DNA from 2 places in the Gilliamella sp. Fer4-1 genome. Region 2 is predicted to be linked to the other one. Evidence: riboswitches for the same ligand, from Rfam matches in the RefSeq annotation. Region 2 holds a riboswitch; the other holds the start of a gene.
What was found. A riboswitch is a leader RNA that binds a small molecule or an ion and turns the genes downstream of it on or off. The one in region 2 is predicted to bind preQ1.
Positions count from the first base shown of each region.

Region 1: another riboswitch for preQ1. It lies ahead of queD (6-carboxytetrahydropterin synthase QueD); the one in region 2 lies ahead of queF (preQ(1) synthase).

Region 1 covers NZ_LZGZ01000056.1:2,060-8,422, reverse strand. Annotated here, with positions in the region: gene pbpC (penicillin-binding protein 1C) at 1-1,791, opposite strand, end outside; gene argS (arginine--tRNA ligase) at 1,868-3,601, opposite strand; gene A9G30_RS01890 (7-carboxy-7-deazaguanine synthase QueE) at 4,103-4,717, opposite strand; gene queD (6-carboxytetrahydropterin synthase QueD) at 4,714-5,142, opposite strand; PreQ1 riboswitch class I at 5,146-5,191, opposite strand; gene clpB (ATP-dependent chaperone ClpB) at 5,464-6,363, shown strand, end outside.
Region 2 covers NZ_LZGZ01000116.1:257-5,907, forward strand. Annotated here, with positions in the region: partial or broken gene hemN (oxygen-independent coproporphyrinogen III oxidase) at 1-823, opposite strand, end outside; gene yihI (Der GTPase-activating protein YihI) at 1,151-1,663, opposite strand; gene coaA (type I pantothenate kinase) at 1,833-2,768, shown strand; gene A9G30_RS04235 (DUF1090 domain-containing protein) at 2,793-3,230, shown strand; PreQ1 riboswitch class I at 3,775-3,819, shown strand; gene queF (preQ(1) synthase) at 3,822-4,295, shown strand; gene queC (7-cyano-7-deazaguanine synthase QueC) at 4,324-4,980, shown strand; gene A9G30_RS04255 (7-cyano-7-deazaguanine/7-aminomethyl-7-deazaguanine transporter) at 5,051-5,651, shown strand, end outside.

The DNA.
Region 1 (6,363 bases), on a different contig from region 2:
TAAATTAGGCGGTAATGGGCGATTCGGTTTATGTAAGTTAGGATAATAAGCATTTATACTATCAACAATGTTAAAAAAAAGTGGCGTAGCAGCATCTACACCTACAAAAGCATTATTGCCACTACCATCAAAATTACCAAGCCAAACGACCATAGCGTAATGGCCAAAAGTTCCTGCTGTCCAAGCATCACGAAATCCCCATGATGTACCCGTCTTCCATGCAACAGGAATTATTTTATTTTGCATTTTACTAAGAACATCTTGTGGGCGAGTATTTTGTTTCAGCATATCAATTGTCATAAATGCCGCTTGAGGGCTTAACAATTGTTGCGGTTCGGGTAACGTATGTTGTGGCTTGGGTAATATCGTTGGTTCAGTAAATTTTAATGGTTGCCAACGCCCTTCATTAGCTAACATGGCATACAGTCCAACTAATTCTTGCGCACTAATTTCACCGCCGCCGAGAACTAGAGATAAACCATAATGTGATTCATCAGCAAGTTTTTGAATGTGGGCATTAACTAAGAATTGATAAAAAGAGGGATTATGTAATTTAGAAGCAACCGTTACTGCAGGTATATTACGGCTATGAATTAATGCATCGGTTGCTGAGATAGGACCACGAAAGTTACGATCAAAATTTTCAGGAGTATATGCCCCAAAATCGGTGGCAACATCCTTTAGAATAGTACGAGGATGCAAAACGCCTTGATCAATGCCTAGCGCATAAATAAACGGTTTAAGTGTAGAGCCAGGTGAGCGTTTGGCAAGCGTGCCGTTAACTTGACCTTGAATAGAATTACCAAAGTAATTTGCCGATCCTAACAGCGCCTTAACCTGCATGGTTTGTGTATCAACCAAAATCACCGATGCATTATTAATGTTTTTTAAACGGCTTCGTTCAATAAACAAATTAACTTGCCGACTAATGATTTTTTGCAAATTACTATCTAACGTCGTTTTAACTTCTTGAGCATCGCTATGGTGTTGTTGAATTATCTGATTAACAAAATGAGGCGCACCAAAAGGCATTTGTTCAGGTTGACGTAAAACTAATTTTTGCAAAAAAAGAGCAGCAATATTGCTATCTACATCATATTTTTCTTGCCAGCGTTCAAATAATTGATTTCTGGCTTTTACTAATGCTTTACCTGCAAATCCTGTTTTACGATCAATACGGTATGTTGGTGATTGAGGTAGAACCACTAGCGTTAATGCTTCAGGTAAATTCATTTGCGATGGAGGCTTATTAAAATAGATTAACGATGCTGCACCAATACTTTCAATATTGCGCCCGAAAGGCGCATAATTTAAATAAGCCTCTAAAATATCATGCTTAGAATACATCAACTCTAATTGTATCGCTCGAGCAATTTGATGCAATTTACCGCCAATATTTTTAGTATTTAACTGCCAACGCATTCGTGCTAACTGCATGGTAATGGTTGATGCACCTTGACGATTACCCCCACCTAAATAGGTTGCGCCAAAAGCTCTAGCTAAACTAAATGGATTAATACCGATATGATAATAAAACCACTGATCTTCGTGTAATAGTAGCCCATTAATAATATCGGGTGAAACATCCTCTAAAGGTGTCCATAAACGATACCGATCATCGTTGGCTAATGTCATTCGAATGAGTTGGTTATTGTCATCATAATAGCGTTTTGAAAAAGTTAGTGGTTCACAAAGAGGTGGATGTGGATACAAACGAATCACAAGGATAGCAATAAATAATAGCAACAAAGCCATTAACTTATTTTGATGACGAACAATAAATCCAATCATATTTAGTTATAAAAATTAAAATGTAATATATTTAAGCAAAAATGCCACTTATGCATTAGCATAGGCGGCGACTTAACTACATTTTATCAACCGTCTTAATACCTAACATGTCAAGACCAGTTTTAAGTGTTTTCGCTGTTAAAGAGGCTAATTTTAAACGGCTTTGTTTTAAACTTTCGCTTTCGGCTGCTAAAATAGGGCAGTTTTCATAAAAGCTTGAAAACAGCGTTGCAATTTCATAAAGATAAGCACAAAGCACATGAGGTGTTCCTTCACTAGCTACAATTGAAATAGTTTCATCAAACTGAATTAAACGCATTGCTAAAGCTCGTTCTTTGTCTGTGTCTAAACTAATTTTGCCTGTTAAACTGTCTTCGTTAATATTTTCTTTTTTAAATATGGACAGTACTCGAGTGTAAGCATATTGCAAATAAGGTGCGGTATTACCTTCAAATGACAACATATTATCCCAATCAAACACATAATCGGTAGTACGATTTTTTGAAAGATCGGCATATTTAACAGCACCAATAGCGACAGCATCAACTATTTGGGCAAGCTCACTGTCAGATAATTCAGGATTTTTACTACGAATTAACGTTGTTGCACGTTCACACGCTTCATCTAACAAATCATTTAATTTAACGGTATCACCAGAGCGAGTTTTAAATGGCTTGCCATCTTTACCCAACATCATACCAAACATATGGTGTTCTAGTTTTAATGATTCAGGCACATACTTCGCTTTATGAACAATTGTCCAAACTTGCTCTAAATGTTGATGTTGGCGGGAGTCAATATAATAAAGAATACGATCAGCATGTAATGTTTCGTAACGGTATTTAACGCAAGCAATATCAGTTGTCGCATAAAGGTAGCCACCATCACGTTTTTGGATGATAACGCCCATTGGTTCGCCTTCTTTGTTTTTATACTCATCAAGAAAAACAACAATCGCCCCTTCACTTTCAACCGCAAGCCCTTTCTGTTTTAAATCGGCAACGATATTAGGTAGCATGCTGTTATAGATGCTTTCACCCATGGTGTCTTCAAGCGATAAGGTAACATTTAAACGTTGATAAGTGGCAATATTTTGCGTCATGGTAATATCAACTAGCTTGCGCCACATATCACGACAATATTCATCGCCACCTTGTAATTTCACTACATAATTACGCGCTTTTTCGGCAAATACTTCGTCTTCGTCATAATGTTTTTTAGCTGCGCGATAGAAAGATTCTAAATCTGATAGCGCCATGTCATTAGCATGCTCATTTTGCATTTTTTCAAGATAAGCAATTAACATACCAAACTGAGTGCCCCAGTCTCCAACATGGTTAGCACGGATAACGTGATGACCTAAAAAAGATAAAACACGAACACTGGCATCGCCAATAATTGTTGAGCGCAAATGCCCAACATGCATCTCTTTTGCCACATTAGGCGCAGAATAATCAACCACAATGGTTTGAGATTTTGCAGGTAAAGTAATGTTAAGTTTATCACTGCTTAAAGCAATTTCATTTTGCTCAGCAATCCAACTATTTTTTAAAAAGATATTGATAAACCCAGGACCTGCAATCTCAACTTTTTCAGCAATATCATCAACATCAAGATGTTGTAAAACTGTCTGAGCAAGTTCCCGAGGTGGCATGCCTAGCTTTTTGGCAATTGACATAACGCCATTAGCTTGATAATCGCCAAATTGCACTTTAGTTGATTGCTTAATTAGCGCATCGCAGTTCTTATCTGCACCCGCCATAATCATTGCTTGCGAAACACGTTGTGTTAATAATTGTTGAATATTCACACTAAACCTAACTAATTATAATAAAATGACCAATATAATACCGACAAAGTCGATAATTGTCACTGATTGCATAAGTGGCTCGATGGTTTTTGCTTAAAGAAAAAGTGAAAAATTTAAGTAAAATCGATATTCTACTTTATGATTTATTATAAATAACCCTATTTGATTATTTGTCAGTATATTTAGGGCTGCAAAAAACATCAATAAAATCAATGGCTTTTCTGAATGATTTTTAAACAAAAAAATAAACTTATTTTGTGGATTATGTGTTTGGAGAACATTTGTGATTATCAATACCCCTTTTTACTAGCAAAGCTTAAAGAATCGACATAAAGCCACTTCATATCAACAAAAACCACTAAAAAATGGAGCAAAATGAAGTTATTTTATTAATTTAAGCAAATAGTGACTTATCTAATTAACTTTCATTATCTTTTTATTTAAAATTTTCTATTCAATCTCATTCTCCAATATTTAACGAGTTAGATTAAAAAATAGACACTATTCAATATCTGCAAGTTTATGACTTTGTATATTCAATAACCATTTATTATCTAATCGATTTTCGTTAATTTTTCCCAGTAGTTTTATGGTATCAAATATATTGAATGCACCATCTTTTTCACAAGGTGAAAGATAATAGCGTTTTGCCTGTATCTGAGTTTCGATATATTGGCAAAAAGCAATAAAATCACGGTGGTTTTCGGTAACAATTCGCACTTCATTGGCTGTTGGTTGGACTATTTTTTGATAGTGCGACTGGTAGCAAAATTTCGGGCTGAGGGCAATATAATCAATAAGCGCATCGACTTTGCCAAGACCGTTACTTTCAATGGCAATAAAATAACCAGCATTTTTTAATGACAAAAGTAGCTGTGGTAACGCTTTAACCCTAGTGGGTTCACCCCCTGTAATAATAATGTTTTTACTTTTGTATTCGCTTACTTTTGCTATTAATGCCTCTAAGGTAAATCGAGTAAATTGGCGAAAGTTAGTATCACACCAAGCACAATTTAAATTACAGCCTGCAAAGCGGATAAAAATAGCAGGCATTCCCGTATTATAACCTTCGCCTTGTAAAGATTCGAAGATTTCAACTATGCGAAATTCGATCATTTTGGGCTCCGATAATATTCACAATATGAAGTTGGTGTTTCCCATAATTTGATCATCGAAACAGGCAAATATTTAGATAAGCAATCAAAAATAAATTTACTCATCCCTTCTGCAGTTGTTCGGCACGGTAAGGCAAAGACTTTGCGATCCATTTCTTGCAATAATGTAGCAATACGGCACTCATTTCTATTATTTTGATTATAAAGGTAAGCGTGATCAAAAGGATCGACAATATACTTTTTAGCAATCATTTTTAGATCGGCATAATCCATTACCATATCTTGACTTGAACCACTATCGATAAGATCACCGCTAATTTCGACTAATAAGCGGTAAGTATGACCATGCAGGTTATGACACTTTTTATTGTGTCCATCTAGCATATGACAAGCATCAAATTGAAACTCTTTGGCTATTTTGAACATGTTGTATTCCTAGTTTTTTTACGTGGGATGGGTTACGAACCACGGTTAGCACGCCTAACAAAATAAAGGTGTTAATATAATGGATAAAAGTTGATTTGTCATCTTTCAACACTGGTTGAACGTGTATTTATGTATTGCAAACAACTTTATTTTGATGCTAATTAAGTTTTTTAAATACTCGCTAATTTACTGTACAAATTTTATAAAAAATATTTTAAATTTGCTCTTGAAATTTAGGTTGCAACACTCATTTAGATATCATGCAAATGGGTTGAATGTATACACGTTTAACTCAAATCTATTGCTCAGGAGATAAATACGATGAGGTTAGATAAATTAACAAACAAGTTTCAACAAGCTTTAGCTGATGCGCAGTCAATGGCATTAGGTAAAGACAATCAATATATAGAGCCTGTGCATGTTCTATCAGCCATGTTTAATCAAGAAGGCAGCAGTGTAGCGCCATTGTTAGCTTCAGCGGGTGCAAATGTAGCTATTTTACAACAAGAATTAACTCAGGCGATTGATCGATTACCGCAAGTTCAGGGTGTGGGTGGGGAGGTTATTCCATCACAAGAGTTTGTCCGTACACTTAATTTGTGCGATAAATTATCGCAAAAAAATGGTGACAGTTATATATCATCAGAGCTCTTTATCTTAGCTGCTTTAGAAGATAAAGGTAGCCTAAGTGATATTCTTAAAAAATCAGGTGTCAATAAAGACAAGTTTAGCCAAGCCGTCAATCAAGTAAGAGGTAGTGATAACGTGAATGATCCTAATGCAGAAGATCAACGAGGTGCGTTGAAAAAATATACCATTGATTTAACGCAACGGGCAGAACAAGGCAAACTTGATCCTGTTATTGGGCGTGATGAAGAAATTCGTCGAACTATTCAGGTATTACAGCGTCGTACTAAAAATAATCCCGTATTAATTGGTGAGCCAGGTGTAGGTAAAACCGCTATTGTTGAAGGATTAGCACAACGTATCGTTAACCGTGAAGTACCTGAAGGATTGCGTAATAAACGCGTTTTATCATTAGATATGGGTGCCTTGATTGCAGGTGCAAAATATCGTGGCGAATTTGAAGAACGCTTAAAGGCTGTACTTAAAGATTTAGCGAAAGAAGAAGGCCGTATTATATTATTTATTGACGAAATCCATACCATGGTTGGAGCAGGGAAAAGCGATGGTGCAATGGATGCTGGTAATATGTTAAAA
Region 2 (5,651 bases):
TTTTGATGCTTGTTTGTAAAATTCGCAATTTTTGGTCGGCATTCGGTAAATCATCATCTTTAATTTTACGTTGCGCGGCAAAACGATTTGGTAAATGAGCATAATTAAATACACTTAAACGATCGGGTGAAATATCTATCACTTTATTGAGCGTTTCGGTAAAGCTTTCTACGGTTTGCTTGGGTAAACCATAAATTAGATCTAGACTAATAGAGTGAAAACGATTTTTTCGTGCCTGATTAATAAGAGAACGTATTAGTGTTTCATCTTGTTTGCGATTAATTAGATTTTGGATTTCGTGGTTAAAATCTTGAATCCCCATACTCAACCTGTTAAAACCAACACTCGCTAAGTGGTCGATGGTTTGTGGCGTAATTTCACGAGGATCGATTTCGATCGACAGTTCGGCATTATCCGCAAAATTGAAGTGCTTTTTTAGCGAAGTAATCAGCCGAGTAATTTCATCATCAGTTAAAAAAGTCGGCGTACCCCCTCCCCAGTGCATTTGTGTTACAGTGCGTTGTTTGAATAATTTTGCCCGTTCGGCAATTTCAATATCCAAAATATCGAGGTATTTGGTGACTTTTTTTGTTTGGCGAGTAATGAGTTTATTACAACCACAAAAGTAACAAAGTTTATGACAAAACGGAATATGTACATAAAGCGATAATGGCTTTGTAGGGTAACGTGTGGCGGCCGATAAAAAGTCCTGCTTGCTAAATTCTTCATTAAATTCAAGTGCAGTAGGATAAGAGGTATATCTTGGACCAGAATAGTTATATTTTTCAATTAACGCCTGATCCCATAATTGCATATCAGTCATGCTGTTACTTCCGTTTAAATCTCTGTTTAGTGCTGTTATTTTTATCGAATTTTCGTATCAGTTTTCGATGATTTCTAATTTTTGTTTTAATTTTTATTTGATTGGTTTTATTTAAATATAACAATGTGCAAATTAATAACCCAAAATATAAACTTAGCATAATTAATATTGGCATTATGATTCGCTCGCTTTTAAGTTATTAATTAGAGGCATAAAAAATAAAGGTTGTGACATTAAATCACGAGCCGAAACTTAACTATTACAATGGCATTCCAGCTCGCATATCAGAAATATACAATCATGAGTATTAATTATATTTTCCTACCATTAGTTTCGTTTTAACAAACTAACAATATCTTCTTTCTTGTCGTCTTGATCTTCAATATCATCAAAATCGTCGTCAGTATAACCGAGCTCTTGCATTAACTCATCAATTCGATTTAATTTACTATCAAGATAAGTTTGTTGCTCTTTAGTTAGTTTGCTATTTTGCTCGACTAAATCCAGTAACTGATCTAATTTTGGATCATTTTCTAGTTGTTCTAACTCTTGTTGTGGAGATAAATTTGATGATAAAACCATTTTAGTTGGTTTAGTAGGTTGTTTAGCTTGTGTGACATTGCTTGAAGTTTCCGCAATTAAAGAAATTGGCTTTTTGCTACCCACACGTGGATCTTTGACTGTTTTTGTCGAATTTTTATTCTTGTTATTCTCTTGATTATTAAAGCGGGAACCACTTGGCAAACCTTTGTGTTTACGTTTACGCTTTAGTTCACGAGATTCTTCATTGATCTCTTGACGGCTTTTCTTAGTTTTTTGTTTCGATTTATTTTTTAACATACAATCTCAATTTAATACCAGAGTTAAAGATTTAGCTAGTATTTTAACAGTAACTTGACCAGATAGCTATGATGAAGCATCAATGCTAATTTGTGATTGTAAAAAATGAGATTTATGTATAATCTGAGCCAACTATTTGAGAATTAATTGCAATAGAGAAACATAAAACATGAACAATCATTTAAGCCCTTATATGCAATTTAGTCGTAAAGAGTGGGCTAGCTTACGTAATGCAGAGCCAATGACATTAACTTGTGACGAGTTAGTCTCTCTACAAGGCATTAATGAAGATCTGTCAATGGATGAAGTAAGTGATATCTATCTACCTTTATCCAGATTGCTTAATTATTACATTAGTAATAGTTTTAGCCGGCAGGCTGTTTTATCTAAATTTTTAGGCAAAAGCCAAAAAATTCCTTATATCATTGGTATAGCAGGAAGCGTTGCTGTGGGGAAAAGTACTACAGCTCGTGTATTGCAAGCATTATTATCTCGTTGGCCTGAGCATCGCAAAGTGGCTTTGGTGACAACTGATGGTTTTTTATACCCCAATAAATGCCTTGAAGAACGTGGAATAATGAATAAAAAAGGCTTTCCGCAATCTTATGATATTAAAAAACTGATCAATTTTGTTGCTGATATTAAGTCTGGCCAAGCACAGGTTAAAGCCCCCGTTTATTCTCATTTAGTTTATGATATTGTTCAAAATGAACAAATTATTCTCGATAGCCCTGATATTTTAATTCTTGAGGGATTAAATGTGTTACAAGGCGCTGTAAATTATGCACAAGCCAATAATCGTGTTTTTGTTTCTGATTATGTTGATTTCTCAATTTATGTTGATGCCGATGTTTCGTTGCTACACAATTGGTATGTCAATCGTTTTTTAAAATTTAGAGCAGGAGCATTTAGCGATCCCAATTCTTATTTTAATCATTACTCAAAATTGCCAGAGCAAGAAGCGCTTAACATCGCAAACCGTCTTTGGCATGAAATTAATGAATTGAATTTAATAGAAAACATCCTACCAACAAGGGAAAGAGCCAGCCTTATCCTAACTAAAGGCAAAGATCATAAAGTTGATTGTATTCAATTAAGAAAATAATTTAAAAAGGGGAAGAAGATCGATATGAAATTAACAATAAGATCAATTTGTAAGTTAATTTTTTTAGTATTAACAGCTATCGCTTTTATACCTAATATTTATGCAGCAAATCATGACGAATATCAAGGTGTAACTTGTTTTAGCAAAAAACACATTATGGAAAAACAAATTGATAAGGCAAAAAAGGCGGGTAACTTGCACCAAGCTCAAGGGCTTGAAAAAGCATTACATGATATCAATACATATTGTAATGATGATGATTTAAAAGCTAAATACACCGAAAAAGTAATTGAAAAGACTAAAAAAGTTGCCGAAAAAGAGCAAGCTTTAGCTAAAGCGCAAGCAAAAAGAGACTCCCAAAAAATAGCTAAACAAAAGCTAAAATTAAGTGAAGCTCAAAAAGAGTTGAGAGAAGCTAAAACTAAATTAGCTGAATTTTATAAAGAAATTCAAGTTAAATAAGGATGTGAATTCAAGCATAATTAACACCTTATTTACTGTCACTGATTTAGCGTTGAATATGTTCAATATATTTACATATATGAAAATAGAATATAAAATATTCAGCATTTTCAATACAATGGATAAGGTTATTTTAATGGCTAGCTTTTGGAAGAAAACATTCGGCGGTTTATCGGCAAGGTATTTAATACGACAATATTTATTTAGTTTTATAATTACTCTTCCTCCTTTATGTACCCTGATCTTCAAATTTAAAATGCCTGAAAGCATATATACAGTGATAGCTCTTTTAATATTATGGGGTTTATATCCATATTCTCGATTTGTTTATGAAAATGTTATTAGTTATATCGTTGGTGATAATACTTTCATTGTAAGTACAGAAACATGGCTCGTTACTAAATTCTTTACAATGGTAATATGCTTTGCTTTTAGTTGGGTGCTTGCTCCATGTGGTTATTATATTTATATTTTCAATCATCTAAGTTAGGATAAAGCGCTTATAACTAGACTTTTTTATTTAAAAAGAGTATGGTGTGCGCTTTGTTACGTGGTTCGTGAACCTCCCACGCTAAAAAACTAAGGAAAATTATGAATAAAGTTACACTACTTGGCGATCAATCTGTTCGCTATCCTACAACCTATTGTCCTGAAATACTCGAAACGTTCGATAATAAACACCCAACTAACGATTATTTTGTTAAGTTTAATTGCCCAGAATTTACTAGTCTTTGTCCTATCACTGGGCAACCTGATTTTGCGACGATTTATATTTCATACGTACCTAATATTAAAATGGTTGAAAGTAAGTCACTCAAGCTATATCTATTTAGCTTTCGTAATCATGGTGATTACCACGAAGATTGCATCAATATTATTATGAAAGATCTTATTAAACTAATGGATCCTAAATATATTGAAGTCTGGGGAAAATTTACCCCTCGCGGTGGAATCTCTATCGATCCTTATGCAAATTATGGTAAAGCCGGCACTAATTGGGAACAAATAGCGATGAGCCGTTTGGCTAATCACGATCTTTATCCTGAAAAAGTCGATAATCGCTAATTCAATTTACCCTAACAGGAAACTCTCAATGCAAACTCGTAAAGCACTAGTGATATTTTCTGGTGGGCAGGATTCTACTACCTGTTTACTGCAAGCCATTACTGATTATGGTCGTGAAAACGTCGAAACCATCAGCTTTCAATATGGTCAACGTCATGCTATTGAGCTTGAAAAAGCCAAGTGGATTGCTGAAGATCTTGGCGTTAAGCAAACAGTAGTGGATACCTCGGTGATTAAACAGACGACCAATAATGCTTTGATTGATGATTCACAAAAAATCACCGCAGCCAAAGAAGGCGATTACCCTAATACTTTTGTGGATGGACGTAATATGCTGTTTTTGCTTTTAGCTGGTTGTCATGCCAAGCAACACGGTATTAGTGACATTATTATTGGCGTTTGTGAAACCGATTTTAGTGGCTACCCTGATTGTCGTGATATTTTTATTAAATCAATGAATGTATCGATGAATCTTGCTATGGATTATAATTTCAATCTTATCACCCCTTTGATGTATTTGACTAAAGCTCAAACATGGGAAATGGCTGATAAACTGGGTTATTTGGGTTATGTCCGTGACCATACTCATACTTGTTATTACGGAATTGATGGTGGATGCGGCAAATGCCCGAGCTGTATTCTTCGAGATAAAGGATTAACAGAATACCTTAATCATTCAAATTAATTGAAACACTGGGTTCACTTACCCCATTAAAAAGGACAAATTTATGCACCTGAACGCTAATTCAGAACATATAAACCAATTTACTCACGCACAGCAAATCAAGGCTCTAAGCTGGCTTTCGTTTTTTCATATTTTGGTTATCGCTTCCAGCAATTATTTAGTACAAATTCCATTTGATATTTTTGGTTTTCAAACCACTTGGGGGGCGTTTACTTTTCCATTTATCTTTCTTACCACTGATTTAACTATTCGGGTATTTGGAGCGAGTTTAGCTAGGAAGATAATTTTTGTGGTGATGCTCCCCGCATTGCTATTTTCATATGTGATTTCCGTACTATTTTTTGAAACACATTGGGTTGGTTTATCGGCATTGACGGAATTTAATAGTTTTGTTTTTCGAATTGCATTAGCTAGTTTTGCCGCTTATTTAGTTGGACAATTGATGGATATTACTGTCTTTAACTATTTAAGAAAAAATAAATCGTGGTGGGTTGCACCAACAGCATCGGCTATCTTTGGGAATGGTATTGATACTATTGTCTTTTTTGCTATTGCCTTTTATCAAAGTAGCGATGAATTTATGGCAAATCATTGGGTCGAAATTTCTTTAATGGATTACAGTTTTAAAATTATCATTTGTGGCTTATTCTTTTTGCCTCTTTATGGTGTGA